One region of the Streptomyces sp. NPDC001100 genome, then DNA from elsewhere that is predicted to be linked to it. Evidence: riboswitches for the same ligand, from Rfam matches in the RefSeq annotation. Region 1 holds a riboswitch; the other holds the start of a gene.
What was found. Region 1 has a riboswitch for S-adenosylmethionine ahead of ACWDEW_RS41490 (amino acid ABC transporter permease). Riboswitches for the same ligand answer to the same signal wherever they lie in the genome.
Positions count from the first base shown of each region.

Region 2: another riboswitch for S-adenosylmethionine. It lies ahead of ACWDEW_RS08310 (aminotransferase class V-fold PLP-dependent enzyme); the one in region 1 lies ahead of ACWDEW_RS41490 (amino acid ABC transporter permease).

Region 1 covers NZ_JBSFKO010000044.1:41,378-48,461, forward strand. Annotated here, with positions in the region: gene ACWDEW_RS41475 (alginate lyase family protein) at 1-458, shown strand, start outside; gene ACWDEW_RS41480 (putative leader peptide) at 574-687, shown strand; gene ACWDEW_RS41485 (glutathione S-transferase C-terminal domain-containing protein) at 754-1,638, shown strand; SAM riboswitch class IV at 1,715-1,823, shown strand; gene ACWDEW_RS41490 (amino acid ABC transporter permease) at 2,158-3,138, shown strand; gene ACWDEW_RS41495 (amino acid ABC transporter ATP-binding protein) at 3,135-3,932, shown strand; gene ACWDEW_RS41500 (ABC transporter substrate-binding protein) at 3,991-5,019, shown strand; gene ACWDEW_RS41505 (GNAT family N-acetyltransferase) at 5,100-5,837, shown strand; gene ACWDEW_RS41510 (putative leader peptide) at 5,885-5,974, shown strand; gene ACWDEW_RS41515 (LLM class flavin-dependent oxidoreductase) at 6,050-7,084, shown strand, end outside.
Region 2 covers NZ_JBSFKO010000005.1:3,100-10,183, reverse strand. Annotated here, with positions in the region: gene ACWDEW_RS08315 (hypothetical protein) at 1-106, opposite strand, end outside; gene ACWDEW_RS08310 (aminotransferase class V-fold PLP-dependent enzyme) at 117-1,478, opposite strand; SAM riboswitch class IV at 1,644-1,760, opposite strand; gene trpD (anthranilate phosphoribosyltransferase) at 1,841-2,905, opposite strand; gene qcrB (cytochrome bc1 complex cytochrome b subunit) at 3,040-4,671, opposite strand; gene qcrA (cytochrome bc1 complex Rieske iron-sulfur subunit) at 4,668-5,723, opposite strand; gene qcrC (cytochrome bc1 complex diheme cytochrome c subunit) at 5,720-6,529, opposite strand; gene ctaE (aa3-type cytochrome oxidase subunit III) at 6,610-7,084, opposite strand, start outside.

The sequences.
Region 1 (7,084 bases):
ACTCCGACGGCTACGCGCTCGGCCAGTGGCAGGAGTCCGGCCGCGACCAGGGCCACACCGTCATGGGCATGGGGCAGATGGGCGCCGTGTGCGAGATGGCCTGGAACCAGGGCGACGACCTGTACTCGTACGACAGCCGCCGCTTCATGAAGGCCGCCCAGTACGTCGCCAAGTACAACGCGGGCAGTGACGTGCCCTTCACCACCTACACCTGGGGCACCGGGCAGAGCTGCGCCTCGTCGTCCCAGACGGTGATCTCCGCCTCCTCGCGCGGCCAGATACGGCCGGTGTGGGCGATGCTCCACTTCCACTACAACCGCCGGATCGGCCTCGACGACAAGTACATCTCGGCCATGTACTACAACCTCGTCGCACCCGAGGGCGGGGGAGGTGACTACGGCACCGACAGCGGCGGCTACGACCAGCTCGGCTTCGGGACCCTGATGTACGCGAAGTAGTGGCCCGAACTGTCCACGGGTCGGGACCTGTGCCCGACCCGTGGACGCCCTCTTGACCCCGGGCGACGGTGGATCGACACTCCAGTAGGGAATCCTAGTGAACAGGTAGGGAAACATGGGGCGCCTTGAGCCGGTCACCACCAGCCGAGTGGACCGTTCGCCCCTTCTGACCTCCCGCCGTCACATCGATCTGCTGCGGGTCTGCAGCGCCATGAGCCCACTGCGCTGACCCCCTCCACCGTTCGACGACGCTTCCGCCGCGCGTAGGTCCACGCGCCCGTACCCGGGGAGTCCCATGTCCGTCACGCCTCTCGCCGCCGTCCCCTCACCCCGCCCTGCCCCCCTGTTCAGGGGCCGGATCGGGAGCGACGCGCGCAGCGGGCACTACGCCGTGCCGCGCCGCTACCGCCTCCATCTCTCCACCGCCTGCGCCGACGGCCTGCGCATCGCCGTCACCCACAGCCTGCTCGGTCTCGACGAGAGCTGTCCGGCCGTGTTCCTGTCCGCCGTGCCCGACTGTCCGAGCGGTGGACACTCCGCGCTGCGCCTCCTCTATGAGGCGAGTGCCCACCGCTACTCCGGACCCGCCGCCGCGCCCGTGCTCAGCGACGACTGGTCCGGCCGCATCGTCAGCACCCACGCCCCCGACATCACCCGCGACCTCGCCCGGCACTTCGGCGCCGGCGGGCCCGAGCTCTACCCGTGCGGCGCCGAGTCGGAGATCGAGGCCGTCGAGCGGCTCTGCGCGCAGGGCATCGAGGGCGCGGCGCAGCGCGCCGGCGCGGCCGGTGGCGAACAGGCGGAACGCGAGGAGGCGCTCGGCCGGCTGCTGGAGACGCTGGGCTCGCTCGACCGCTGGCTGGAGGGTCGCGAGCACCTGATCCGCGACGAACTCACCTTCGCCGACGTCGAGTTGTGGGTGACGCTGGTGCAACTCGACACCGTGCACCGCTACCACCTGGACGCCGCCGCCGTGCAGCGCATCGCCGACCACCCCCACCTGTGGGCCTACGCCCGCCGGCTGGCCGCCCACCCGGCCTTCGGCACCCATCTGGACCTCGACGGCATCGCCCGCCGCCACCACGCCCACTGCCAGGGCCTGGAGGCCGCCGGTGCCGCCGTCCAGATCCTGGACTGGGCAGCCCATGCCGCGGACGAAACGGGAGCTTGCCGCAGTTGAGCGGCGTCTCCACCGTCCACTTCGTGGACGGCCGTTGACATTCGTTCGGGCAATTGTCTTAACTTGCGGCCAGAACGGTCATGAGCGTCAGCGACAAGCCCTGGCTTGCTGACCGGCAACCCTCGCACGCGGTGGGGTGCCCCAGGTGACGACCGGACCGGATGACGTTTCGGTAAGCGCGAGGCCCTGCGGGGCCGGAACAGTGACAGGTGACGCCATGTACGCAGCTCCCAGGACGGCCACATGCCGCCCGCAGGGCTGCGTACGGTCGTACGCCAACCTGTTCGTCGCCGACCGCGCTGTCGATCTGCTCCGGGTCAGCAGCGCACTGTGTACCGCACCGGGCCGCGCCCGCTGTCGGGCCTGACGACCAGTCGGCCCACGCACCTCTGACGCACACCCGCCTCCGCCGGTGTGCCCGTCCCTTCCCCGCCCCCGGTCCCGTGCACCCGCGCGTGCCGTCCGCCGTCGCGCGTCCGCCGCCACGGACCGGAGTCTGTGAACCCGCCGGAGCCCACCATGAGTGAACCCCCAGGCACCACCATGTCCCTGGCCGACGCCCCCTCGGCCGACGCACCGTCAAAACCACTGACAGCGCAGCGAGTTCAGCCGCTGCGTCGGCCCGGCCGGTGGATCGTCACGCTGGTCGTGCTGGTGCTGATCGCCCAGTTCGTCCACGGACTGGTCACCAACTCCTTCTACCAGTGGGACCGCTTCGGCTACTGGTTCCTGCGCCCGACCATCCTCGACGGACTCGTCATCACCCTCGAAGTGGCCGCACTCAGCGCGGTGTTGGGCCTCCTCGGCGGCATCCTGCTCGCCCTGGCCCGGCTGTCGAAGAGCCCCGTGCTGCGCGCCGCGAGCTGGAGCTATGTGTGGGCGCTGCGCTCCATCCCGCTCATCGTGGTGCTGATCTTCCTCTACAACTTCAGTGCCCTCTACCAGACGCTCAGCATCGGCGTCCCCTTCGGCCCCGCCTTCTTCTCCTTCGACGAGTCGAAGCTGGCCACCGACATGGTCGTCGCCGTCGTCGGACTCAGCCTCAACGAGGCGGCGTACGCGGCCGAAGTGGTCCGCGGCGGCATCCTCTCCGTCGACCAGGGCCAGCACGAGGCGGCCTCCGCCCTCGGCCTCCCCAAGGGCTACCAGTTCCGCAGAATCGTCTTCCCGCAGGCGCTGCGCTCCATCACCCCGAACTACGTCAACCAGCTGATCGGCCTGATCAAGAGCACCTCGCTGGTCTTCTACGTCTCGCTGCTCGACCTGTTCGGCTCCGCGCAGACGATGGGCTCCACCTACCCCGGCGACATCGTGCCGCTGCTCCTGGTCGTCACCGTCTGGTACCTGATCCTGACCAGCGTCGTGTCCGTCATCCAGTTCTACGTCGAGCGCCACTACGCCCGGGGTGCAACCCGCTCCCTGCCGCCCACCCCGATCCAGAAACTCCGCACCGGTGTCACCGATCTGCGGGCCCGCATCCGCAGGGAGACCGCCGTATGACCACGAACACCGTCGAACCGCTGGCGGAGATCACGCCTGCCGCCGTAGAGGTGCACGACGTGCACAAGTGGTACGGCGCGCACCGGGTGCTGGACGGCGTCGACCTGACGGTGCGGCCCGGCGAGGTCACCGTGATCCTCGGCCCGTCCGGTTCCGGCAAGTCCACGCTGCTGCGGGTGATCAACCACCTGGAGAAGCCCGAGATCGGCTACGTCAGCGTCAACGGCGAGCTGATCGGAGTGAAGCAACAGGGCGGACGGCTCAAGGAGTTGAGCGAACGCGCCATCCTCGCGCAGCGCAGCCGGATCGGGTTCGTCTTCCAGAACCTCAACCTCTTCCCGCACCTGACCGTGCTGGACAACGTGGCCGCGGCCCCCGTCGCCACCGGCAGGCTCGGCAAGCCCGAAGCCCTGGAACTGGCAAGGGAGTTGCTCGGCCGCGTCGGTCTCGCCGAGAAGACCGGCGCCTACCCGAGACAGCTCTCCGGCGGCCAGCAGCAGCGCGTGGCCATCGCACGGGCCCTCGCCCTGCGGCCCGGCGTCATCCTCTTCGACGAGCCGACCTCCGCCCTCGACCCGGAACTCGTCGGTGAAGTCCTTTCCGTCATCAAGGACTTGGCGACCAGCGGCACCACCCTCGTCATCGTCACCCACGAGATCGGCTTCGCCCGCGAGGTCGCCGACCGGGTCGTCTTCATCGACGGCGGAAAGATCGTCGAACAGGGCCCGCCCCACGAGGTCCTCGACAAGCCACAGCACGAACGCACCAGGGACTTCCTCAGCAAGGTCCTCTGAGCCACCCGCTCTTCACCTTCACCTTCAACAGCCCTCAACACCGAGCCTAGGAACAGCCATGCCCACTCTCAGCCTGCGCAGCAGAATCACTCGCGGACTCACCGCGGGAACCGTCCTCGCTTCCCTCGCCGGTGGTCTCGCGGCCTGCGGCGGCGACAGTGACGCGGCCACCACGTCCGGCAGTGCCGCCTCCGGCACGGTCACCGTGGGCGCCTTCTCCCTCGGTGCCGCCAAGGAAGCGACGCTCAAGGTCGCCGAAGTGAAGTCGATCAGCGCCGAGTTGCCCAAGGCGATAGCGAAGAGCGGCAAGCTGGAGGTCGGCGTCGGCTTCCTGCCCGCCGGCTCCCCGCCGCTCGGCTACGTCGGCTCGGACCAGAGGACCCTCACCGGTTCCGAGACCGACATCGCCCGCCTGGTCGCCGCCGTCCTCGGCCTCAAGCCGGAGCTGAAGAACTCCACTTGGGAGAACCTCTTCATCGGTCTCGACAGCGGCAAGGTCGATGTCGCCTTCTCCAACGTCACCGACACCGAGGAGCGCAAGGCGAAGTACGAGTTCGCCTCCTACCGCGAGGACAACCTCGGCTTCGCGGTGAAGGCCGACAACTCCTGGAACTTCGACGGCAATTACGAGAACCTCGCCGGCAAGACCGTCGCCGTGGGCGCTGGCACCAACCAGGAGCGGATCCTCCTGGAGTGGAAGAAGAAGCTGGCCGCCGAGGGCAAGAAGGCGCTCACCGTCAAGTACTTCCAGGACAACAACAGCACCTACCTCGCGCTGGCCTCCGGGAAGATCGACGCCTATCTCGCCCCCAACCCCTCGGTCGCCTACCAGGTCTCCTCGACCAAGGGCACGGCCAAGGCGGTCCGCAACGCGGGCACGTACTCCGGCGCCGGATCCACCCTCCAGGGCCTGATCGCGGCCACCGCGAAGAAGAACAGCGGGCTCGCCAAGCCGCTCGCGGACGCCATCAACTACCTGATCAAGAACGGCCAGTACGCCAAGTGGCTGGCCGCCTGGAACCTCTCCAACGAGGCGGTCGCCAAGTCCGAGATCAACCCGCCCGGACTGCCGAAGACCGACTCCTGACCCACCCTCCCAGCAAGGGGACCCCGCCACGCCCCGGCGGGGTCCCCGCCCCGTGCGACCAGTACCGGAGCCGTCACCCGATGTCTTCCACCGCCAGTATCGAAAAGACCACCTCCCACGTCCTGGACAACCCGGCCTGGGCCGCGCTCACCGGTCCGCACACCCACCTCGCCGAACGCGTCGGCCGCGCCGCCCGCTACCCCGTCGACGTGGCCGGCTTCCACGCCGTCACCGACAACGACGACCCGCGCGCCTGGGCCGACCTGGCCACGCTCGTCGGCCACGGCGGAACCGCCGCGGTGCGCGGAGTGAGCGAGACCCCGGACGGCTGGGAGATCGTCCGTTCCGGACAGGGTGTCCAGCTGGTGGACACCGGCCTGCGGGCCGAGCCGGACCCGGAGGCCGTGCGCCTCGGCTCCGACGACGTGCCCGAGATCCTCGACCTGGTGGCCCGCACCGAACCCGGCCCCTACCTGCCCCGCACCGTCGAGATGGGCACCTACCTCGGCATCCGCCACGGAGGCAGGCTCGTCGCCCTGGCCGGGGAACGCCTCCACCCGCCCGGCTGGACCGAGATCAGCGCCGTGTGCACCGACCCCGACCACCGCGGCCGTGGCCTGGCCACTCGCCTGGTCCGCGCCGTCGCCGCCGGCATCAAGGAACGCGGCGACCACCCCTTCCTGCACGCCGCGGCCACCAACTCCAACGCCATCCGGCTGTACGAGTCGATCGGCTTCACGCTGCGCGCCCGTACGGTCTTCTCGCTCGTACGGTTCACCGGCCCGACTTCCGCCGCCGATCCGGAAGAAACGGCATAGGCATGCGGTTGCCCCTTATGCAGCCGGATTCCGTGGAGGTGGAGCACATGTGTGGCGCCGCTGTCCTCCACGTGCGACTCACCACCCGACAGCACATAGACCTGCTGCGCGTGGCCGGCGCGCTCTGTCGCCCCTGACCCCGTTGCCCCAGCCGCCGTGCGCCCGCATTCAGGGCCGGCGATCTCGTACGGACCTCCAGGAAGGCACCACTCGTGTCATCGACCTCCCCTTCTCCCCTGCATCTCGCCGTCGCCCTCGACGGCACCGGCTGGCACCCCGCCTCCTGGCGCGAGCCGGTGGCCCGGCCCCGCGACCTGTTCACCGCCGCCTACTGGGCCGACCAGGTCGCCGAGGCCGAGCGCGGACTGCTCGACTTCGTGACCTTCGAGGACGGCCTAGGCCTCCAGTCCTCGTACTACGGCGAGTTGGACGGCCGCACCGACCAGGTCCGCGGACGCCTCGACGCCGTACTGATCGCGGCCCGCATCGCACCGCTCACCAGCCACATAGGCCTGGTCCCGACGGTGGTGTCCACGCACACGGAGCCGTTCCACATATCCAAGGCGATCGCCACCCTCGACTACGTCAGCACCGGCCGCGCCGGTGTGCGGGTGCAGCTCTCCGCCCGGCCGCACGAGGCCGACCACTTCGGACGCCGCACCTTCGAGCCGATCAGCCTGGAGAGTCTGCGGACCGAGGCCGGACAACAGCGGCTCGCCGAGCACTTCGACGAGGCCGCCGACTACATCGAGGTCGTGCGCCGCCTCTGGGACAGCTGGGAGGACGACGCCGAGATCCGGGACGTCGCCACCGGCCGCTTCGTCGACCGCGACAAGCTGCACTACATCGACTTCGAGGGCCGCCACTTCAGCGTCAAGGGCCCCTCCATCACACCCCGGCCCCCGCAGGGCCAGCCGGTCGTCAGCTCCCTGGCCCACCAGACCGTCCCGTACCGACTGGTGGCCCGTGCCACCGACATCGGCTACGTCACCCCGCACGACACCGACGACGCCCGGGCGATCGTCGCGGAGATCCGCGCCGAACAGCAGGTCGCCGGACGTGCCGACGAACCGCTGCACATCTTCGGCGACCTCGTCGTCTTCCTCGACGAGGACGAGGCCACGGCGGTCGCCCGCCGCGAGCGCCTCGACGCCCTGGCCGGGGAGTCGTACACCAGCGACGCCCGGATCTTCGCCGGTACGCCCGCCCAACTCACCGATCTGCTCCAGGAGTTGCAGTCCGCGGGG
Region 2 (7,084 bases), on a different contig from region 1:
GCTTCCCGCCGAGCAGACGCGGCGCACGCCGTACGACCGCCTCGCCCAGTGGCTCGCCCAGCCCCTCGGCCGCCGCCGCTCCACTCACCGCGGATGGAATCCCCACCCCTGGATGGTCACACGGCAGGCACGCAACGGCCGTCCTGCGTACGGTAGTTCCACTTCGCGCCGTCGGTCACGAGCTCCCGTACGGCCGTCACGAAGCGCTCGACGTGCTCGTCCGGGGTGCCCGCGCCGAAGCTCACGCGGATCGCGTTGAGGGACTTCTCGCCCGGGGCGGCCTCCGGGGCACCGCACTCGCCCTGGGTCCCCGGGTCGCTGCCGAGCAGGGTGCGCACCAGCGGGTGGGCGCAGAAGAGGCCGTCGCGGACGCCGATGCCGTACTCGGCGGAGAGGGCGGCGGCGAAGTGCGAGCTGTTCCAGCCGTCGACGACGAAGGAGATGACGCCGACGCGCGGGGCGTCGTCGCCGAAGAGCGACAGAACGCGGACCGCGGGGACCTCGGCCAGGCCCGCCCGCACCTTCTCGATCAGGTACTGCTCGCGCGCGACCAGCGTGTCGAAGCCGGCCTCGGTGAGCGCCCTGCAGGCCGACGCGATGGAGTAGGCGCCGATGACGTTCGGGGAGCCGGCCTCGTGCCGGGCCGCGCTGTCGTGCCACTCCACGTCAACTCCCCCGTCCTCACGCCGAGTTACCTTGCGGCTGGCGCCGCCGCCGGCGAGGTAGGGATCGGCTGCCCGGAGCCAGTCGGCGCGGCCGGCGAGGACGCCGGAGCCGAAGGGGGCGTAGAGCTTGTGGCCGGAGAAGGCGATCCAGTCGACGTCGAGGTCCTGGACGGACACCGGGTGGTGCGGGGCGAGCTGGGCGGCGTCCAGGACGATCCGGGCGCCGTGGGCGTGCGCGGCGGCGGCCAGTTCGCGGACCGGCCACAGTTCGCCGGTGACGTTCGAGGCGCCGGTGACGCAGACGAGGGCCGGACCGTGGGGGTCGAGGTCGGCGAGGGCCTGCTCCAGCGTCTCGACGGCCTGGCGCGGGGTGCGCGGGGCGTTGAGGTAGGTGACCCGGGCGTCCTTCCACGGCAGCAGCGAGGCGTGGTGCTCGGTCTCGAAGACGAAGACCTGGCAGTCGGCGGGCAGGGCGGCGGCGAGGAGGTTGAGGGAGTCCGTGGTCGAGCGGGTGAAGACCAGCTGGTCGTCGGGGCGGCAGTCGAGGAACTCGGCGACGGTCTTCCGCGCGTTCTCGAAGAGGTCCGTCGACAGCTGGGAGAGGTAGCCGGCGCCGCGGTGCACGCTGCCGTAGTACGGGGCGTAGGCCGCCACGTCGTCCCAGACGCGCTGCAGGGCGGGTGCGCTGGCCGCGTAGTCGAGCGCCGCGTAGGTGACCTCGCCGCCCGTGACGAGCGGGACGGTGACATCCCGGCCGAGAACGGGCAGCTGGGCACAAATGGTCTGGGCGGCGGCAGCGGTGGCGACAGACATGGCGAACTCCTGTGAGAGGCAAGGCGGTTCCGCCGTGCGAGCGCGCAGGGCTCAAGCACGGAGGGGGTGAAAGGGGGTGTGCGGAGGCGGGGCTCGGCGCCCTATCGCATTCGCTTGCTCACAGAGGACTCCCTCGATGACCAGGACCCCTGGTGTCTTTCGAGGGGCCCGCGCTTGCCGCGGACCTCGCTGCCCACGGCCTGGTCTTCACCCGGGGCACCCCGCCACGGACGGAGGGTTGCCGGACAGTCGGCCGGGGCCTCATGACTGTCACTCATGACCTGGTCAGAAAACTTACGTGAGGTGATCGCCGCCCCGCAACCCGTGTCCGGATCGCGGGACGACGACCCCCGTACGAACGGCTACGCGTTGGTGGCCGCCGCCCAGCGCTCCAGAGTGCGCTTGGCGGCCCCGGAGTCGATCGACTCCGCGGCCTTCTCCATCCCGGCCCTGATCCGGTCCGCCAGCGGCCCGTCACCCCGCTCCAGCGCCACCAGGGCGGCCGCCGAGTTCAGGAGTACGGCGTCCCGCACCGGTCCCGGCTCGCCGTCCAGGAGGCGGCGGGCGACGCCCGCGTTGTAGTCGGGGTCGGCGCCGCGCAGAGCCTCGATGGGGACCAGTTCGAGGCCGACGTCCCGGGGGTCGAAGGACTCCTCGGTGACCTTGCCCTCGCGGACGATCCACACCCGGGAGGTGGCGGTGGTCGTCAGCTCGTCGAGGCCGTCGTCGCCGCGGAACACCAGCGCGGACGAACCGCGTTCGGCGAGCACGCCGGCGATGAGCCCGGCCATGCGGGTGTCGAAGCAGCCGACCGCCGAGGTGGTGACGCGGGCCGGGTTGGTGAGCGGGCCCAGCAGGTTGAACGCGGTCGGAATCCCCAGGGCTCCGCGGACCGCGCCGGCGAACCGCATCGCGGGGTGGAACTTGGCCGCGAAACAGAAGGTGATCCCGGCCTCCGCCGCCACCCGCGCCACCTGCTCGGTCGGCAGGTTCAGATTGATGCCCAGCTTCTCCAGCACGTCGGAGGAGCCGCTCGCCGAGGACGCGGCCCGGTTGCCGTGCTTGACGACCTTCGCACCCGTACCGGCGATCACGATCGCGGACATCGTCGAGATGTTGACCGTCTTGGCCCGGTCGCCGCCCGTACCGACGATGTCGACCGCCGGCCCCGGGATGTCCAGCGGCTTCGCGTGCGCGTACATCGTCTCGACGAGACCGGTGATCTCCTCGACCGTCTCGCCCTTGGCCCGCAGCGCCACCAGGAAGCCCGCGATCTGCGCGTCCGCGGCCTCACCGCTCATGATGCGGTCCATCGCCCACGCCGTGTCGGCGGAGTCCAGGTCCTGTCCGGCCAGCAGCGAGCTCAGTACGTCGGGCCAGGAACGGGCCGCCGCGGTGTCGCCTCCAGCGGGGGTCACAGCGCTCATACGGCCGCTCCTGGGTGTCGTAGAAAAATGGTTCAACGATGTGCCCCCACCCTATCCAGCGCGGGACACGGCGAAGGGCCCCGTCCGGTGTTCGGACGGGGCCCTTCGACTGCGGCGTGGCGACGCCTCAGCGATCAGTGGTGGCCGTGGCCGCTCGTGATCTCCTTGTACTCCTCGACGGTGGGCTTGGCGATCTGGGACTCCTCGCCGTAGTACGCCTCGCTCAGCTTGGCGCGCAGCTTCTCGGTGCCCTTGACCTTGCGCTCGACACCGTTCTCGTCGACCGTCGCGCCGATCGCGGCCGGCACGTACTGCTCGTGCGCGGTGAGCGTGTGCAGCGCGTCCTGGCTGAGCGGCTCGTGGATCTCGACGAACTCACCGTGCGGCAGGCGCTTGATGATGCCGGACTCGCGGCCGTGCAGCACCTTGTCCTTGTCGCGGCGCTGGAGGCCGAGGCAGACCCGCTTGGTGGCGAGGAAGACCAGGACCGGCACGACGAAGAAGCCGACGCGCACGAACCAGGTGATCGAGTTGATCGACAGGTGGAAGTGCGTGGCCCAGATGTCGTTGCCGCCACCGACGAGCAGGACGAAGTACCACGAGATCCACGCGGCACCGAAGGCCGTACGGGTCGGGACGTTGCGCGGGCGGTCCAGGATGTGGTGCTCGCGCTTGTCGCCGGTGACCCAGGACTCGATGAACGGGTAGACCGCGATCGCGACCAGGACCAGCGGGAAGACCACCAGCGGGATGAACACACCCAGGACGAGCGTGTGGCCCCAGAAGTTGATCTCCCAGCCCGGCATGACACGGATCAGGCCCTCGGAGAAGCCCATGTACCAGTCGGGCTGGGCGCCCGTGGACACCATGTCCGGACGGTAGGGACCCATGGCCCAGATCGGGTTGATCGAGGCGATCGCCGCGACGGCCGCGATGACACCGAAGACCAGGAAGAAGAAGCCTCCGGCCTTGGCCATGTAGACCGGCAGCAGCGGCATGCCGACGACGTTGTTGTTCGTCTTTCCGGGACCCGCGAACTGCGTGTGCTTGTGGTAGAAGACCAGGATCAGGTGGCCGACCACCAGGCCGAGCATGATGCCCGGCAGCAGCAGGATGTGGATCGAGTAGAACCGCGCGACGAAGTCGCCGCCCGGGAACTCTCCGCCGAAGAGGAAGAACGACAGGTACGTGCCCACGATCGGCACGGACAGGACCGCGCCCTCCATGAAGCGGACACCGGTGCCGGAGAGCAGGTCGTCCGGGAGCGAGTAACCGGTGAAGCCGGTGAACATACCCAGGACGAACAGCAGGAAGCCGAACAGCCAGTTGACCTCACGCGGCTTGCGGAACGCACCCGTGAAGAACACGCGCATCATGTGCACGAACATGGCGGCGAGGAAGATCAGCGCCGCCCAGTGGTGGATCTGACGGATCAGCAGACCGCCGCGCACATCGAAGGAGATGTGCATCGTCGAGTTGAACGCCTCCGACATCAGCTGCCCCTGGAGGGGGACATAGCTGCCGTGGTACGTCACCTCGTTCATCGACGGGTGGAAGAACAGCGTCAGATACACACCCGTGAGGATGATGATGATGAAGCTGTAGAGGCAGACCTCGCCCAGCATGAACGACCAGTGGTCGGGGAAGATCTTGCGCATGTTGGACTTGGCCAGGGAGTAGATCCCGAGGCGTCCGTCCGCCCAGTCGGCGACACGCTCGCCGGCCGGTGCTTTGTCGCGCCGCTCATTGTTCTCGTTGGTGCTCATCCGCGCTCCCAGAATGCAGGACCGACGGGCTCCTCGAAGTCGCCGAGCGCTTCGAGGTAACCCTCGTCGCTCACGCCGATGCGCAGCTGCGGCAGGGCGTGACCGGCCGGGCCGAAGATCACTCGGGCACCGTCGGAGAGGTCGAAGGTGGACTGGTGGCACGGGCACAGCACGTGGTGCGTCTGCTGCTCGTACAGGGAGATCGGGCAGCCCACGTGGGTGCAGATCTTCGAGAAGGCGACGATGCCCTCGTGCGCCCACTCCAGCTCGCGCTTGTCCTTGATGTTCTCCGGCTGGAGCCGGACGATCATCAGCGCAGACTTGGCGATCTCGGTCTGGAACTCCTCGTCGGTCTCCTCCAGGCCCTCGGGCTTGGCGAAGGTGAGCGAGCCGACGGCCACGTCCGAGGGACGCAGCGGCAGGTTCGTGTTCATGTTGACGAGCAGCTTGCCCTTGGACCACAGCGTGTGGCGGAGCTTCGTCCCCGGCAGCGGGCCCAGGTCGCGCAGCAGCATGACGCCGGAGAGCGGGAACAGGGCCAGCGCGCCGAACATCGTGTTGCGGATCAGCTTGCGACGGCCGAGCGCGGACTCCTTGGCACCCTGCTTGAAGTCGGCCAGAACCTTGGCCTTGACCTCGGGGGGCGCCTCGATCGCGTGCCGCTCGTCGGCGATCTCCACGTCGGACATCAGGGTGCGGGCCCAGTGGACCGCGCCCGCACCGATGGTGAAGAGCGCCGTACCGAGGGTCAGACCCAGCGCGAAGTTGAGCGCGTTGATGTGACCGATCGGGAAGACGAAGATCGCCTTGTCGTGCGGGATCGCCACGTACGAGGCGATGAAGCCGACGGTGGCGAGCATCGAGACCGTGAACAGGAAGGCGACGACGCGCTCGGACCGCTTGGCGGCCCGCTCGTCGATGTCCTGCACCCGGTGCTCGTGCGGCGGCAGTCCCGGGTCGGCGAACGGGTTCTGCTCGTCCGCGACCGACACCGCGCCGTGCGCGTCCTGCTCAGCGGGCAGGTTCTCTTCTGGAATGTCTTGGCTACTCATGACTTCTTGGCCTTTGCGGTCCGAGCGGCGACCCAGACGGCTACCGCGATCAGCGCGCCCAGACCGAAGATCCAGGCGAAGAGACCCTCACTGACCGGACCGAGACCACCCAGCTCAAGACCGCCGGGGCTCTCGGTGTTGTCGCCGTTGACCGCGTTGAGATACGCGATGATGTCCTTCTTGTTCTTCGACGACAGCGTGGTGTCGGGGAAGGAAGGCATGTTCTGCGGGCCGGTCTGCATGGCCTCGTAGATGTGCTTGGGGGCAACGCCTTCGAGGCTCGGCGCGAACTTGCCGTGCGTCAGCGCGCCGCCCTTGCCGGTGAAGTTGTGGCACTGGGCGCAGTTGGTGCGGAACAGCTCGCCGCCCTTGGCGATGTCCGACCCCTCCGGCCCGTACTCGTTCTTCGTCGGGATGACCGGGCCGGCGCCCAGCGAGGCGATGTACGCCGCGAGCTGGTCGATCTCGGCCTGGGAGTAGATGACCTTCTTGGCCGGGATCTGGGCGCCCGGCTGCTGGGCCGGCATACGGCCGGTGCCCACCTGGAAGTCGACCGCCGCGGCGCCGACGCCCACGAGGCTCGGCCCGTCGGAGGAGCCCTGACCGCCGGTGCCGTGGCAGCTGGCGCAACCGACGGCGAAGAGCTTCTTGCCCTCGTCGATGGAGAGGGACTGAGCCGACTCGTCGGCCTGCGCCTTGCCCGCGGGCGCGAGCAGGCTGAAGGCCCCCCCGGCTGCCGCCAGCGCGAGGAGTAGTACGACGACCGCCGCCAGCGGATGGCGTCGTCGTGTGGAGAGCTTTTTCACGGATTACCCCGGTGTCAGGATCTTCTGCGTCGATGCTTCTGGAATGTGCGCTTCTTGGCTGCGCGCGGGATCGGGCCCGACTACTTGATCAAGTAGATCGTGGCGAAGAGGCCGATCCAGACGACATCGACGAAGTGCCAGTAGTAGGACACGACGATGGCCGCGGTCGCCTGTTCGTGGGTGAACCTCTTCGCCGCGTAGGTGCGGCCGAGGACGAACAGGAAGGCGATGAGGCCACCCGTCACGTGCATGCCGTGGAAGCCGGTGGTCAGATAGAACACCGAGCCGTACGGGTCGGAGGACAGCGACAGGCCGTCCTTCTTCACCAGCTCCGTGTACTCGAAGATCTGACCGCCGATGAAGATCGCACCCATCACGAACGTGATGATGAACCAGCCCCTGAGCTTCTTCACGTCCCCGCGCTCGGCGGCGAACACGCCGAGCTGGCAGGTGAGGGAGGAGAGCACCAGGATCGTGGTGTTGGTCGCGGAGAACGGAAGGTTGAGATGGCTCGCCATCTCCTTCCAGTGATCCGGACCGGTCACCGATCGCAGG